2 regions of the Vibrio tubiashii ATCC 19109 genome follow, and region 1 is predicted to be linked to the other one. Evidence: predicted binding sites of a transcription regulator. Region 1 holds the regulator's gene; the other holds the start of a gene.
The links. Region 1 encodes MetJ, which represses methionine synthesis genes. Its sites were predicted from a motif close to TTAGACNTNTANANGTCTAA; they were not measured.
Positions count from the first base shown of each region.

Region 2: metE (5-methyltetrahydropteroyltriglutamate--homocysteine S-methyltransferase) is a predicted target of MetJ. The motif match lies at 4,453-4,472, and genes of this name have one in related genera.

Region 1 is NZ_CP009354.1:3,073,717-3,081,088, forward strand. Features, by position in the region: gene priA (primosomal protein N') at 69-2,270, opposite strand; gene rpmE (50S ribosomal protein L31) at 2,554-2,772, shown strand; gene IX91_RS14085 (malic enzyme-like NAD(P)-binding protein) at 3,029-4,306, shown strand; gene metJ (met regulon transcriptional regulator MetJ) at 4,412-4,729, opposite strand; gene IX91_RS14095 (O-succinylhomoserine (thiol)-lyase) at 4,949-6,115, shown strand; gene IX91_RS14100 (bifunctional aspartate kinase/homoserine dehydrogenase II) at 6,115-7,372, shown strand, end outside.
Region 2 is NZ_CP009354.1:2,029,613-2,036,984, forward strand. Features, by position in the region: gene IX91_RS09205 (DNA-3-methyladenine glycosylase I) at 1-300, shown strand, start outside; gene IX91_RS09210 (GNAT family N-acetyltransferase) at 312-863, opposite strand; gene IX91_RS09215 (MarR family winged helix-turn-helix transcriptional regulator) at 905-1,366, opposite strand; gene IX91_RS09220 (organic hydroperoxide resistance protein) at 1,478-1,900, shown strand; gene metE (5-methyltetrahydropteroyltriglutamate--homocysteine S-methyltransferase) at 1,971-4,256, opposite strand; gene metR (HTH-type transcriptional regulator MetR) at 4,538-5,449, shown strand; gene IX91_RS09235 (IS4 family transposase) at 5,485-6,813, opposite strand; gene IX91_RS09240 (DUF4250 domain-containing protein) at 6,927-7,127, opposite strand; gene IX91_RS09245 (hypothetical protein) at 7,214-7,372, opposite strand, start outside.

The DNA.
Region 1 (7,372 bases):
AATATGAAGAAACTCAATAGCTACCCGTCGCAGGAAGTCGCAAAAAATGGGGGTAAATTACCATGTAATTAGCTCAGATCTTGTGGCTCAATATCTAAACTCCAGCGCACTTTCTTCGCATTCGGCAACATTTGGATTGCAGGCTTAGCGCTTGCAAGTAACTTTTGCATCACAGGGCGGCTTTGGGTTTGCAGCAGCAGTTGCCAACGATACTTACCCGCGCGTTTTGCTAGCGGTGCAGGTGTCGGACCAAGCACTTGGCAATAATCATCAAACAGAGGATGCGCCTCTAGTGTATGGCGAACCTGGCGAAGAAACTCCTCGACGGGCTGAGAGTGGTTAGCTTCCGCTTTAAACAGAGTCAGAAACGAATACGGTGGTAACTGCGCTAGCTTTCTCTCTTGCAAAGCCGTTTCGGCGAAGTGGCGATAACTCTTAGTTAATAACGCTTGCAGTAGGCTATGTTCTGGGTGGTGGGTTTGCAGCACCACCTCTCCCGGCTTGCTTGCGCGCCCTGCCCGTCCCGCTACCTGTATAAACAATTGTGCCAGACGCTCAGACGCACGGAAATCACTGCTGTAAAGAGAACCATCCACATCTAATAGTGCTACCAGAGTAACGTCTGGGAAGTGATGACCTTTAGCCAACATTTGCGTACCAATCAAGATCTGATACTCACCATTACGAATCGCACCTAGCGCATTCTCTAAGCTGCCTTTTCGGCGAGTGCTGTCTCGATCAATTCGAATGGTTTTAAACTCAGGAAAGAGTTCAGCAAGCTGTTTTTCTAACTGCTCGGTTCCCACACCTACTGTCACCAAGTGCGTGGAACCACAGCCCTGACATTGATGAATAATCGGTTGCTGTGAGCCACAGTGGTGGCAGCGAATTTCATTGCTGTTCTGGTGATAGGTATAGTAAGCATCACAGCGCTTACATTCCGCAATCCAACCACATTCATGACACATCAACGCTGGAGAAAAGCCGCGTCGGTTTAAAAACAGCATCACTTGGTTGCCTGCCTTTAAATGGCGGCGCATTTCGGCGATGAGTGGCGCAGAAAGACCACTTTCTAGATATAGCCCTTTAACATCGAGCACTTTGTTGGTCGTTGGCGTCGCCGCTCCCGCTCGGGAAGAAAGCACTAAATGATGGTACTTACCACTCAAGGCGTTATGTAGAGTTTCTAAAGCTGGCGTGGCTGAGCCAAGTACAATGGGGATCTGCTCTTTGTTGGCACGCATCACTGCCACATCACGCGCATGGTAGCGCAGACTATCTTGCTGCTTATACGAAGCATCATGCTCTTCATCAACAATGATAATGCCAAGGTTGGCAAAAGGCGTGAGCAGTGCAGAGCGAGTACCAATCACAATGCCAGCGGCGTTATCACGCGCGCTAAGCCAAGCGTTAAGTCGCTCTGTATCATTTAAACCAGAGTGCACTACCTCAACTGGAACATTAAAACGTTTTCTAAACCGGTTAATGGTTTGCGGCGTTAACCCTATCTCGGGCACAAGAACTAGCGCTTGCCTGCCTTGCTCAAGCACAGGCTTAATCAGGTTGAGGTACACTTCCGTTTTACCAGATCCCGTTACCCCCTCTAACAGGTAACAAGCGAAACCTTCATTACTATTCACTGTCGCAATCGCCACCGCCTGCTCAGAGTTTAGCTTTGGCTTATCGACATCAGCTTCAACGTCATGTTTCCACTCACGAATCACTGGTCTTTTTTCTATCGATTCAATCCAGCCTTTTTCCGCTAAGGTCTTTAGCACAGATGAACTGATCTCTTCATCGACAAAACGCTGATGCGGAATCGAGCCTGACTCCAGCATATGCATCACTTTGGCTTGTTTAACCGCGCGGCCGAAACCCGCCATCAATTGGTCGCGACCACTCGCGGTGAGCTGCCATTCCACCAGCGTCGCGAAATCAGCGTCTTTACCTTTTCGCAGTGCACTTGGCATGGCATTAAACAAAGTGTCACCAAGCGGATACTGGTAAAACTGACTACACCAAAAGAGTAAGGAGTAGAGCTTTTCAGGCCACACAGGCTGGTTATCCAACACATGCTTAATCGGCTTAAGCTTATCAAGGCTGAACTCTGACTCATTCACCAACGCGGTGACAATGCCAACCAGAGTTTGACGACCAAAAGGGACAGAGACACGCCCACCTATGATAGGAAATAGGTGGTTAGGGATCTGATAATCAAACTGTTTGTCGAGAGGCACAGGCAATGCCACGCGCGCAATTGTTGGTCGCATAATAGGCTATACAGCTAAGTGAGAGGTTACGTAGGCTAGTCTAAGGGAAAAGCCTAGCAGTGGAAAGAGAGCGTGATTCAAGCATCAAGAATAACTTAGGCTAAAAAAGTAGCGATTTCGGGTCTAAACTGGTTGATCCTAAGTCAGGTATTCATTACTATATCGCGCCTTAGTGATATGGCTAGCTTTACAGCAGCGGTATCCGAAAAGGTTTTTTATTAACTACGTGTGGTGTCCGGCTTAGAATCGGATAGCGACACGGCCTATATTTAGAGGTTCTCCCATGAAAGCTGGTATCCACCCAGAATACAAAGCAGTAAAAGCGACTTGTTCTTGCGGTAACTCTTTTGAGTTCAACTCAACTCTAGCTAAAGAGTCTATCCACCTAGACGTATGTGACAAATGTCACCCATTCTACACTGGTAAGCAACGTATCGTTGATACAGGCGGCCGTGTTGATCGCTTCAACAAGCGTTTCGGTGCTCTATCAAGCAAGAAATAATTTCTTCTTAGCCGAATCTAAAAAGGACGCTCAGGCGTCCTTTTTTGTTATCTGTCACTCACGCAATATCCATTTTGCAGAGTAATCTATTATTAATTTTAATATTCTCTAGCCATATCTCTGTTCATCTGGTCTTATCTCCAGTCATTTACTACTTTTTATTGCTTCGGCTCGCATTCTGACCTAGGCAGCTTGACTTAGTTACTCTAGAATGGATTTCCCCATTCCATATAATTATTAATGAGTACCTACACCTATGTCAGACGACAATCGCCAAGAAGTATCCCCAGAAGAACAATTTCGTCAGCAAGCTTTGGATTATCATGCTTACCCAACTCCAGGTAAAATTGCAGTCGCACTAACAACACCAGCAGAAACGGCTAAAGATCTTGCTCTAGCCTATAGCCCTGGTGTAGCAGAGCCTGTACGTGAAATCGCACAAAACGCTGACAACGTCTACAAGTACACATCAAAAGGCAACATGGTTGCTGTTATCTCAAATGGTACGGCGATTCTTGGTCTTGGCAACTTAGGTCCTCTAGCATCTAAACCTGTAATGGAAGGTAAATCGCTGCTTTTCAAACGCTTTGCGGGCTTAGATTCAATTGATATTGAAGTAAAGCACCGTACTATCGAAGAGTTTGTCGATACCGTTGCTAACATCGCCGATACTTTTGGCGGTATTAACTTAGAAGACATCAAAGCGCCAGACTGTTTCGAAATCGAAAAGCAGTTGATTGAGCGTTGTGATGTACCTGTTTTCCACGATGACCAGCACGGTACGGCGATTGTTACCGCGGCAGGTATGCTTAATGCCATTGAACTTCAAGGGAAGAAGTTAGAAGACGCAACGATTGTGTGTCTCGGTGCAGGTGCAGCAGCAGTAGCATGTATGGAGCTACTGATTAAGTGTGGCGCGATGCGTGAGAAAATCTACATGCTTGACCGTAAAGGTGTTATCCACACTCGTCGTGACGATCTTAACGAATACAAACAGCTATTCGCCAACAACACCGATAAGCGCACACTAGAAGACGTTATCGAAGGTGCTGACCTGTTCCTTGGTGTATCAGGCCCTAACCTACTCTCACCAGAAGCTCTTCAGTTGATGGCAGACAAACCTGTGGTCTTTGCGTGTTCTAACCCAGATCCAGAGATCAAACCTGAACTTGCTCACGATGTACGTAGTGATCTGATCATGGGTACTGGTCGTAGTGATTACCCTAACCAAGTGAATAACGTGCTGTGTTTCCCATTCATCTTCCGCGGTGCGCTAGACGTGCGCGCAAGTGAAATTAACGATGAGATGAAACTGGCAGCGGTTGACGCTATTCGCCAACTAGCGAAAGAAGAAGTGCCAGCTGAAGTCCTAGCAGCTGCTGGCGTTGATGCTCTGTCGTTTGGTCCTGGCTATATCATTCCAAAACCAATGGATTCGCGTCTACTACCTCGTGTTGCTAAAGCCGTTGCTCAGGCCGCTGTTGACTCAGGTGTTGCTCGCATTGAAATGCCAGAAAACTACATGGCCGAATAAATTGGCTGAGTAATCTCTTCAAGAACGAAAAAACCGCTGTTAAGACAGCGGTTTTTTTTAATTTCAGTTTCGTCAGCGTGCGAAAATTAGGTGCGACTATTTTTATTATTCGTCGAAAGATTCGAACTCAATTCCCATCTCTGTCATCAGTTTTTTCACTTCAGCAGGAAGATCGTCTGGGCGGTCTTTACGTAAATCTTCATCGGTCGGCAGTGGCTGCCCGGTATATGCATGCAAAAAAGCTTCACACAATAGCTCGCTGTTTGTTGCGTGGCGCAGGTTATTAATCTGGCGGCGGGTACGCTCATCAGTCAAAACCTTTAATACTTTCAATGGAATAGAAACTGTAATCTTCTTTACTTGTTCGCTTTTCTTTCCATGCTCAGCATATGGGCTAATGTATTCGCCATTCCAATCTGCCATTGCGCACCTTTCGTTATTTTTTATGGTTGAAAATAGAATCCCTAATTTTAGCGGTATTTATAGCCACAAGCAAAGACATATAGACGTCTAGAAGTGTTGACGTCCACAAAAATGATAAGTAAAGTGGAAAGGTATGGGATTGGAATAACATATATCTAACAAGATAAAGGTATAGCGTATTCCCAAATAGAAGTCACTAAAGTTCGAAAGGAAACACTTATGAGCACCCGCAAACCAGCCACAATCGCGGTACGTACTGGTATCGAGTCCGACACTCAACATCACGCAGTTGTTCCACCTATTTACCTCTCGACAAATTATGGCTTTCCTGCCTTTGGTGATGTACCAAAGTACGATTACACCCGCTCAGGCAACCCAAACCGCGGACTACTCGAAACTGCTCTGTTTGAACTTGAGTCAGGTAAGGGCGCGGTCGTGACCAACTGTGGTACTTCGGCACTTAATCTATGGGTATCCGCTTTCCTTGGCCCAGATGACCTTATCGTCGCACCGCACGATTGCTACGGTGGTACTTACCGTCTATTCAATACCCGCGCAAATAAAGGTGATTTCAAAGTTCTATTTGTTGATCAATCTAACGAACAAGCTTTTGCCGAAGCCCTAGCTAAAAAGCCTAAACTGATCCTATTGGAAACACCATCTAACCCGCTAGTTCGTGTCGTCGATATCGCGGACGTATGTGAGAAAGCTAAACAAGTTGGCGCTCTAGTGGCTGTCGACAATACCTTTTTGACACCTGTGTTCCAAAAGCCTTTAGACCTTGGCGCCGACTTTGTTATTCACTCGACCACCAAGTATATCAATGGCCACTCTGATGTTATTGGCGGTGTTGTCATTACCAAAACCGAAGAACACGCGGAAGAACTAGCTTGGTGGGGTAACTGTATTGGTGCAACAGGCACACCATTTGATAGCTACATGACATTGCGCGGCATCCGTACTCTGGGGGCACGTATGAAGGTGCATGAGGAGAGCTCTCGCCAAATTTTAGACTTCTTACAGACCCAAGACTTAGTCGGTAACATCTATCATCCTAGCCTGCCTGAGCATCCAGGCCATGAGATTGCTAAAAAGCAGCAAACTGGCTTTGGTTCTATGCTCAGCTTCGAATTCGCGGGTAGCTTTGAACAACTTAAATTCTTTGTTGGTGAACTAGAGCTTTTCTCACTTGCTGAATCTCTCGGCGGTGTAGAGAGCCTAATCTGTCACCCTGCTTCAATGACACATAGGGCAATGGGAGAGGAAGCACTTGCAGAGGCTGGTGTTTCCCAACAACTGCTGCGCCTGTCGGTTGGGCTTGAAGATGCAGAAGATTTAATTGCTGACCTTGAACAAGCTTTCGCAAAAGCTAAGGAAGCCTTCTAATGTCTACTATTCAACGTCAACTCCATAAGTTTGGTGGTAGCAGCCTTGCCGACCCTGAGTGCTACCGCCGTGTCGTCGGTATCTTAAAAGAATACTCACAACCAGAAGATCTGATCGTTGTTTCTGCCGCAGGCAAAACCACCAACCGCCTGATTGCATTTCTCGAAGCCCTCAGCAAAGATGGCCGTATTGCTCACGAAGAACTTCAAGCACTGCGCCAGTTTCAAACCGAGCTGATTGAAACGCTTATTGAAGGAGAAGTAAAACAGCAGCTACTCGCTACTTTAAATGATGAGTTCAGTACCTTGGGCGAGTTGACTTATCCGCTCAACGAAGCAGAGAAAGCAGCCGTTTTAGGTCATGGCGAAGTGTGGTCTTCACGCCTATTGGCAGCGCTGCTCAATCAACACTCTCTACCTGCTGTGGCTCAGGATGCTCGCGCATTTTTACGTGCTGAAGCGGGCACTCAGCCTGAAGTCGACTTTGGTGCTTCTTACCCGCTCACTAAAGAAGTATTAGTGCAACACGCTCATCATAGAGTGGTGATCACTGGCTTTATGGCTCAAGATAGCCAAGGGCATACGGTGTTACTAGGGCGTAATGGTTCTGACTATTCAGCAACCGTTATCGGCGCGCTGGCAGAAGCGAAACGCGTAACGATTTGGAGTGATGTAGCAGGTGTATACAGCGCGGACCCAAGGTTAGTATCAGATGCCTGTCTTCTACCGTTATTACGCTTAGATGAGGCCAGTGAGCTTGCTAGACTTGCTGCCCCTGTACTGCATAGCCGTACGTTACAACCCGTCGCTCAAAGTGCGATGGATCTACATCTTCGTTGCAGCTACCAACCAGAATCTGGTTCTACACGCATAGAACGTGTGCTTGCCTCTGGTCGCGGTGCAAAAATCATCTCATCACTAGATGAAGTGCTATTAATTCAACTCAATTTCACCTCTGGTCATGATTTCCAACGAGTCGAAAATGAGGTACTTGCAAGCCTCAAGCGAGCACAGCTTGAACCACTGACTTATGAAGCTCAAGCAGACCAACATTGCTTACGTCTCGCTTACACAAGTGAAATAGTGGGCGGCGCTTTAGAGTATCTACAAGATGCGGCAATTGAAGCGGAGATTAAGCTTAAAGAAGGTTATTCGATGGTAGCAGCGGTAGGAGCTGGCGTAACCAAGAATGCCAACCATTGCTATGGTTTCTACCAGCAACTGAAATCTTCACCTGTCGAGTTTATTTCAGAATCAT
Region 2 (7,372 bases), 1.0 Mb from region 1:
ACCAATTGGCCAAGTGAAGACATTACTGGGCTTTGGAGTTATCTCAAGAAACATGGTAACCGTCTTGGTGGTAACACAGGCCCGTACAGTTTGCGCCAAATGGGTGTCGATACCTTTATCCTTTCAGGCGATGTCGAAAGCTACCTACGTAACTACAAAATCATTGAAGGGGGCAAAGACACCAAACGCTCTCTTGCAGCAGCCAATAGCGCTTTTTCTCACTGGCAACAAGAAAGCGGACGTTCACTGACAGAAATCAGCCAAACTATCGCTTTTAGCACGGGTGATAACCGCGTATAGGCCCTTAACAGTTATTGAACTGATTGCCACTGCTCGCGAGTGATTTTAAATAAGCAGTGGCGCTCTAACTCGTGACCTTTCGCTAACTTGGGATGGTCAAAGTCTTGTTCTGTGTTGCTCATGCCAATTTTTTCCATCACCCTTTGTGAAGGTAAGTTGGGCAAAGCAGTAAATGAGTAGACCTGCTCTAACTTCAACTCCGTGAAAGCAAACTCCAAGGCGGCTTGAGCCGCTTCTGGCGCGTAGCCCTTGCCCCAATGTTTGCTATCTAGTCGCCAACCAATTTCAACAAATGGTGTGTTGGGTAAACCGCTTTCTTCACTTTGCGCAAGCAGACCCACAAAGCCAATAAACTCTTGGGTACTTTTTAGCTCAACTGCCCAAAAGCCATAGCCATTTTTGTCAATGTAGCTGCGTGCACGGCCTACTTGAGCTCTGCTCTCTTCCTTTGTCATCACCGACGGGAAATAACGCATCACCTGCTCGCTAGCATTTATCTGGCAATAAGGTTCAATATCTGAATCTTTCCATTGTCTTAGCTGAAGTCTTTTAGTTTCTAGCATTGATGTTCCTTCGTCTGTTGGTAAACCCATTAAAATTGCCGTTATTGCTCTAGCTTAACCATTACTTTTTCGCACAATGTTTTCAATAGGATTAGCTCATCAAGATCGAGCTGAATCTTACATTTCATCTCAGTAGGGATAGTAAGGGCTTTAGCTTTAAGCGCTCTGCCCTCTTCGCTGAGTTTGAGCACCCTAACCCTTTCATCTAGTTCGCTTCTTCCTCTCACTACAAAGCCCTTCGCGTCAAGCCGCTTCAATAAAGGGGTTAAAGTGCCAGAATCGAGGTGTAATCTTGCACCTATGTCCTTGACGCTAATCCCATCACTTTCCCACAGCACCATCATGACAAGATACTGGGAGTAAGTGAGCTCTAGTGAGTCTAATAACGGGCGATAGGTTCGAATCACCGCATTGGAAGCGCTGTAGAGCGGGAAGCAAACCTGATTCTCTAACAATAAACTCTCTTCTTCAGTTAGCTGTTTGTCGCTATCGCAGAAACTCATTCCACCACCCTTTTAAATTAAATTGCGCACAATATACTTGCATTCAAACTTTGTTTCGATCTAATATTGCAAACAATTAGATTGCGTACAACTTAAAATAAGGATGCAAACATGACAACACTATACAAAACTCAAGCAACAGCACTAGCAGGCAGAAATGGTTTGGTTAAAACAGACGATGGTTTACTTGAACTCGAGCTTGCTTATCCGAAAGAAATGGGCGGTACTGGCGCTGCAACCAACCCAGAACAACTATTTGCCGCAGGTTACTCAGCCTGTTTTTCAAATGCTATTTTGCATGTGGCCCGCGAAGGTAAAGTGGCTTTAAAAGAAGCACCAGTGACAGCAGAGGTTGGGATTGGTCCGAAAGAACAAGGCGGTTTTGAGCTAACGGTAAGCCTTGCTTCATCAATCGATCTACCACAAGAACAAGCGCTTGAGCTCGTGCGAGTTGCGCACCAAGTGTGCCCTTACTCAAACGCTGTGCGCGGTAACATCGACGTAGAAGTCACGGTAAATGGCCAAGCAATCTAATTATTGTTGATTGGTATAGACGAAAATGCCGACCAAAAAGGGTCGGCATTTGTTGTTTTACAACTCTAGATTACGCTTGGTAGCTTTTACGCAGTTCTTTAGCGGCTAACACCATATTGGCTAATGACGCTTCCGTTTCTGCCCAGTTACGTGTTTTCAGTCCACAATCTGGGTTCACCCATAAGCGCTGCGCAGGAATCTTCTCTGCTGCTTTGTTGAGTAGGCCTTCAATCCATTCTTTAGTTGGAATGTTTGGTGAGTGAATGTCATAGACACCAGGGCCAATCTCATTTGGATAGTTGAAGTCTTCAAATGCTTTAAGCAGTTCCATATTTGAACGCGATGTTTCGATGGTAATCACGTCAGCATCTAGCGCGGCGACAGATTCAATGATCTCATTAAACTCTGAGTAACACATGTGAGTGTGGATTTGAGTTTCTGGTTTAGCACTTGCCGCTGAAATCTTAAATGCATCCACTGCCCATTCTAAGTACTCTTTATGATCGCGCTTCTTAAGTGGCAAGCCTTCACGAATCGCTGGCTCATCAATTTGGATAATATTAATGCCCGCATCTTGTAAGTCTGACACTTCATCACGCAGTGCGAGTGCAAGTTGATCCGCGATTTGCTTGCGAGTGATATCCTCACGTGGGAATGTCCAACAAAGAATCGTCACTGGCCCCGTTAGCATGCCCTTCATCTGTTTCGATGTTAAAGACTGCGCATAGGTAGACCACTCCACCGTCATCGGTTTTTCTCGTTCAATATCTGCAACGACAATGGCAGGCTTAACGCAGCGAGATCCGTAGCTTTGTACCCAACCAAATTTAGTGGTTTGGAAGCCCGCTAAGTTTTCTGCAAAGTATTCCACCATATCGTTACGTTCAGCTTCACCGTGAACCAAGACATCCAGATCCAACGCTTCTTGGCGTTTAACTGCATCTGCAATATGGCCTTTTAACGCTTGATCGTATTCCGTTTGTGACAACTTACCTGTGCGATAAGCGCTGCGCTGAACTCGAATCTCGCTCGTTTGTGGGAAAGAACCAATGGTCGTGGTTGGAAACAGTGGCAGCCCTAGTACTTCACTTTGGTGCGCTGCACGCTCGGCATAGGGAGCACTACGCTCTGCCAAAGACTTAGTAATACTATTTAAACGCGCTTGAACTTGTGGCTTATTGACATGCGTTGCGGTTTTACGTGCTTGGATCGGCGCACTGTAAGTATCGCAAGCAAGAATGGCTTCTTGGCTACCATCTAGCGCTTTACCCAGCAGCGCCACTTCCGTTACTTTCTGCTTAGCAAAAGAAAACCAACTGCGCACTTCTTCCGTCAAAGCAGGTTCTAATTCTAGATTCACCGGACTATGCAGTAGTGAACACGAGCTCGCTACCCATAACTTGTCACCGAGCTTATCTTTAAGCGGTTGCAGTAACGCCAGTTGAGCACTCAAATCTGCGCGCCAAACGTTGCGCCCATTAACCACACCAGCAGACAGCACCCAATGTTCAGGTAGTTTTTCGACAACAGCGTCTAGTTGTTCAGGTGCTGCCGACAAATCAATATGTAAGCCATCGACTGCTAGCTCGACAACTTTATCAAGCGTATCGCTAACCGAATCAAAATACGTAGTAAGCAGAACTTTCACATCACTGCGAATCACTTGATAGGCGAGTTTAAAGGCGTCTTGCCAAGGCTTGTTCAGCTCAAGAGAGAGAATCGGTTCATCAATCTGTACCCACTCGACACCTTGTTTCGCTAACTTAGCTAAGATTGCCTGATAAGCAGTTAATAGACGAGGTAGCAAGGAGAGGCGATCAAATCCCTCTTCGACTTCTTTACCAAGGTACAGATAACTCAGAGGGCCAAGTAATACAGGTTTGACGTTATGACCAGCTTTAACCGCCTCGTTCACTTCTTCAAACAGTTGAGGCCAGCTCACTTCAAACGTATCTTCCTGACTGAACTCCGGCACAATATAATGGTAGTTAGTGTTAAACCACTTCGTCATGTCTGAAGCCGCGTGACCGCTACAACCACATCCTGCCTGAGATTGACCACGTCCCACCTTGAATAAGGTATCAAGGTCTGGGAAACCTTCGCGATGTCGCTTTGGAACGTGCCCTAGTAGCAAGGTGGTAGTAAGCACATGATCATACCAAGCAAAATCACCTGCAGTCACAAACTCTAACCCAGCTTCAGATTGTGTATTCCAGTTTTTGTTGCGTAGCTCAGCGCCCACGGCTTTCAGCTCAGCTTGGTCGATTTCTCCACGCCAGTATTTCTCTAGCGCGAACTTGAGTTCGCGTTTTTCACCAATGCGAGGGTAACCTAGTATATGTGTTGTTGTAGTCATCTTGCCGATCCTTGTCATTCTTAATTTTGCAATTTATTCATTCAGTGCAGAACACCACTTAAGATGTCTGGATGGCTAAACTATCTCGTCTTAAACAGATTTGGACAACTTCCAAATATTCAACTTGTTTATTAGAAAATTTCATAATCGCAAAACACCTGTTTCAATAACTTAATCAACAAAAATAGTTAGCATGATAGACGTCTAGATGTTTACACCCCTATAAAAACAAGGTAGGTTATAAATATTCATGCTGTTCACACATCATCTGAGGGAAATTCATGATTGAGCTCAAGCATCTGAAAACATTGACTACTTTGCGTGATACTGGATCGCTAACCGCGACAGCAACCACACTGCATTTAACCCAGTCAGCCTTGTCACATCAGCTCAAAGATCTGGAAGCAAGAATTGGTGGACAGCTATTTTTGCGTAAAACTCGCCCAGTGAAGTTCACTTCCGAGGGGGAGATCTTTCTAAAATTGGCTGATGATGTGTTGCCTAAAATTGCCAAAGCAGAAAATGAAATTGCGAGCTTGAAAGAGGATGTGAACGGTCGATTGCACATGGCGATTGAATGCCACTCATGTTTCCAGTGGTTAATGCCTGCACTGAAAGAGTATCAGGTGGCTTGGCCTAGCGTAACACTCGACTTCTCGTCCGGTTTTGGATTCGAGCCATTGCCGGCGCTAATGGCTGGAGAGCTTGATTTGGTTATCACTTCAGACATTCAGCCTCGTTCAGAAGTGCACTACGAACCTCTGTTTGATTTTGAAATGCGTTTGGTCACGTCGACTTCTCACCCTTTAGCGAACAAAGAGTGTATTGAGCCGGAAGATCTCGCAGAGCAAACCATGCTTTCGTACCCAGTACAAAAGTCGCGACTCGATGTTGTAAAACACTTCCTGCAACCTGCAGGGATAGAGCCAGCAAAATGGAAACAGGCGGACAATACTTTAATGCTAATTCAGATGGTGTCTGCCGGACTTGGCGTGGCTGCATTGCCCAACTGGGCAATCAGTGAGTTTTCAAGGCAAGGCTTGATTACCAGTATCCCTCTCGGCAATGGTTTATGGCGCCGCCTATTTGCCGCAACACGGAACACAGATAAAAACAAACGCTATTTGCAGGCGTTTTTCAACACCGCGAGAGTTCAGTCTCAAAGCCACTTAGATGGAATAAAAACGGTTTAGAGGATCAAAAAAAGAGGCTAAACGCCTAATGCCAGTCAGTTAAGCTGACTGGCTTTTTTCTTATTAGGGTATTTTTTGCTCTTGGGTTTCACACATCTTGGGTATATTCGGTCTTCTCTTTTTAGTGGTAAAACATGGTGTGGTGTTTCATCGAGTAGATGATTGATGCGTTTCGGGATAGTGCCTGCCGCTTCCAACCAGAATCCATATATCAGATGGATTATCGCGGTTGCGCTTGTGGTAAAACTCAGCTGATTTGGATGGATACCCGGTATCGTCTTAGCCATATTTGCCATTTGATACCGAATGATATTATAGCCAAGCAGTACTCCCCACAACTCTTGCTCTATCATCTCTGGAAGCTTACTTCTTAGCGTGAACTCATTGTTTAGCAAAGAAGATTTGATTTCCCGATAACCGACTTCTATTTCCCAACGATGACTATACAGATCGACTATCTCCGCTGATGGGAAGCGCATTACATCTGTCATCGAGGTTAGGATATTTACCTCTTTTCCCTTAATCTTTTTGGTTAATAACCTAACTTCAACTGTTTCTGGCAGGTCTGGGAACTTCCGCTTTGCTTGTGGGCTAGCATTCAGAGCAACCACTTTGTCATTACGCCCTAACTTCCTGACGACGGTATATTGTGTGTCTTTTCTCATTGGCATCAACCAGTGACGTTCTTTACCGGTTTGGTGCCAACGATTAAGTAAACCCAGAGAGTAGAAGCCCCGGTCAAACATGGTCAGGCTATTATCGGGAGTTGTTTCAATAAGACGTTCTGCCAAAACCATCTCATTCGTCTTATAACTGTCAAACGCACTGGCTATCATCATATGGCTGCTTAGTTCCATCTGGCAGACCATTCGCACTTGGGGAAATGAACCATCGCCATTTTGATTAGAAGGCGCTTTATACCGCTCTCTGTTCTCTGGGGTGTCTGGTGTACGCCAAACGACACCGTCGACACCAAGGAGTTTTAATCCAGACCATGTGGGATGTTCGGCCTGTTGGTGCCACATCTGCTGGCTACGATGAAAAACCTCTTTCACCGCGTCAGCTCCCAACCGTTGGCGAGCCTGAACCACAGCGCTCGGGGCAACTAAAGGCTTCTTGCCTGGCAGCATTAACTGCGCCTTACTCACAATGCTCCAAACGGGCTCTTGTCGATAGAGGGACATTGCGATGACTGTCCATACGGCCATATCTAAAGGAATGCGGCGCTTTCTAACCGTTGCCACACCGGTAGCTTCAAGGCATTGATTAATAAAGTTGGGACAAAGAATATCTGAAAGCTGTCCGAGTTTATCGGTATTAGGTGCGTAGCCGTTAGCCATCGCAAGAGCGGTTGTGAGTTGCAAAAGAAAAGGTCCTAACTATCAAAAGTTAGGACCTTTATAACGTCTGTGGAGGATCGTTCAACCGATCATTTTAGGCTTAACTGAACGGCATTAGCTAAACGCCTCTTTTTGATTTATCTGTTATACGATTTGAACTGATTGGTTAAAGGGTCATATTGATAACCAAGTACATCAAGTTTACCAATCACCGCTTCAACATCCATCTCATACATAGAGACGAGTTCTTCAAAAGAATCACACTCTAAGCGCAACTTTTCATTCACGATTCCCAATAAAATTGCGCTATCTAAGCGTCCTACATTGCTGAGATCCATCACCGCCTCCTTTAACGCCATCGCTCTTACAAGCGTAGACACAAATTGGCGGTTTTGAAGTGAACCAGCTCTAAACTCTAAGCAAATTATAGAGCAAACACGGCCTGATTAGATGTTGCCGCTATCAGCATAAACGCCAAAGCAATACCAAGCTGCAATTTGTTGATTTCTTTAGAGGCTAGCATGTGCCAACACCACACAACAACGGAACTAATCATCAAAGCAAAACCTACTAGCAAAGGCTG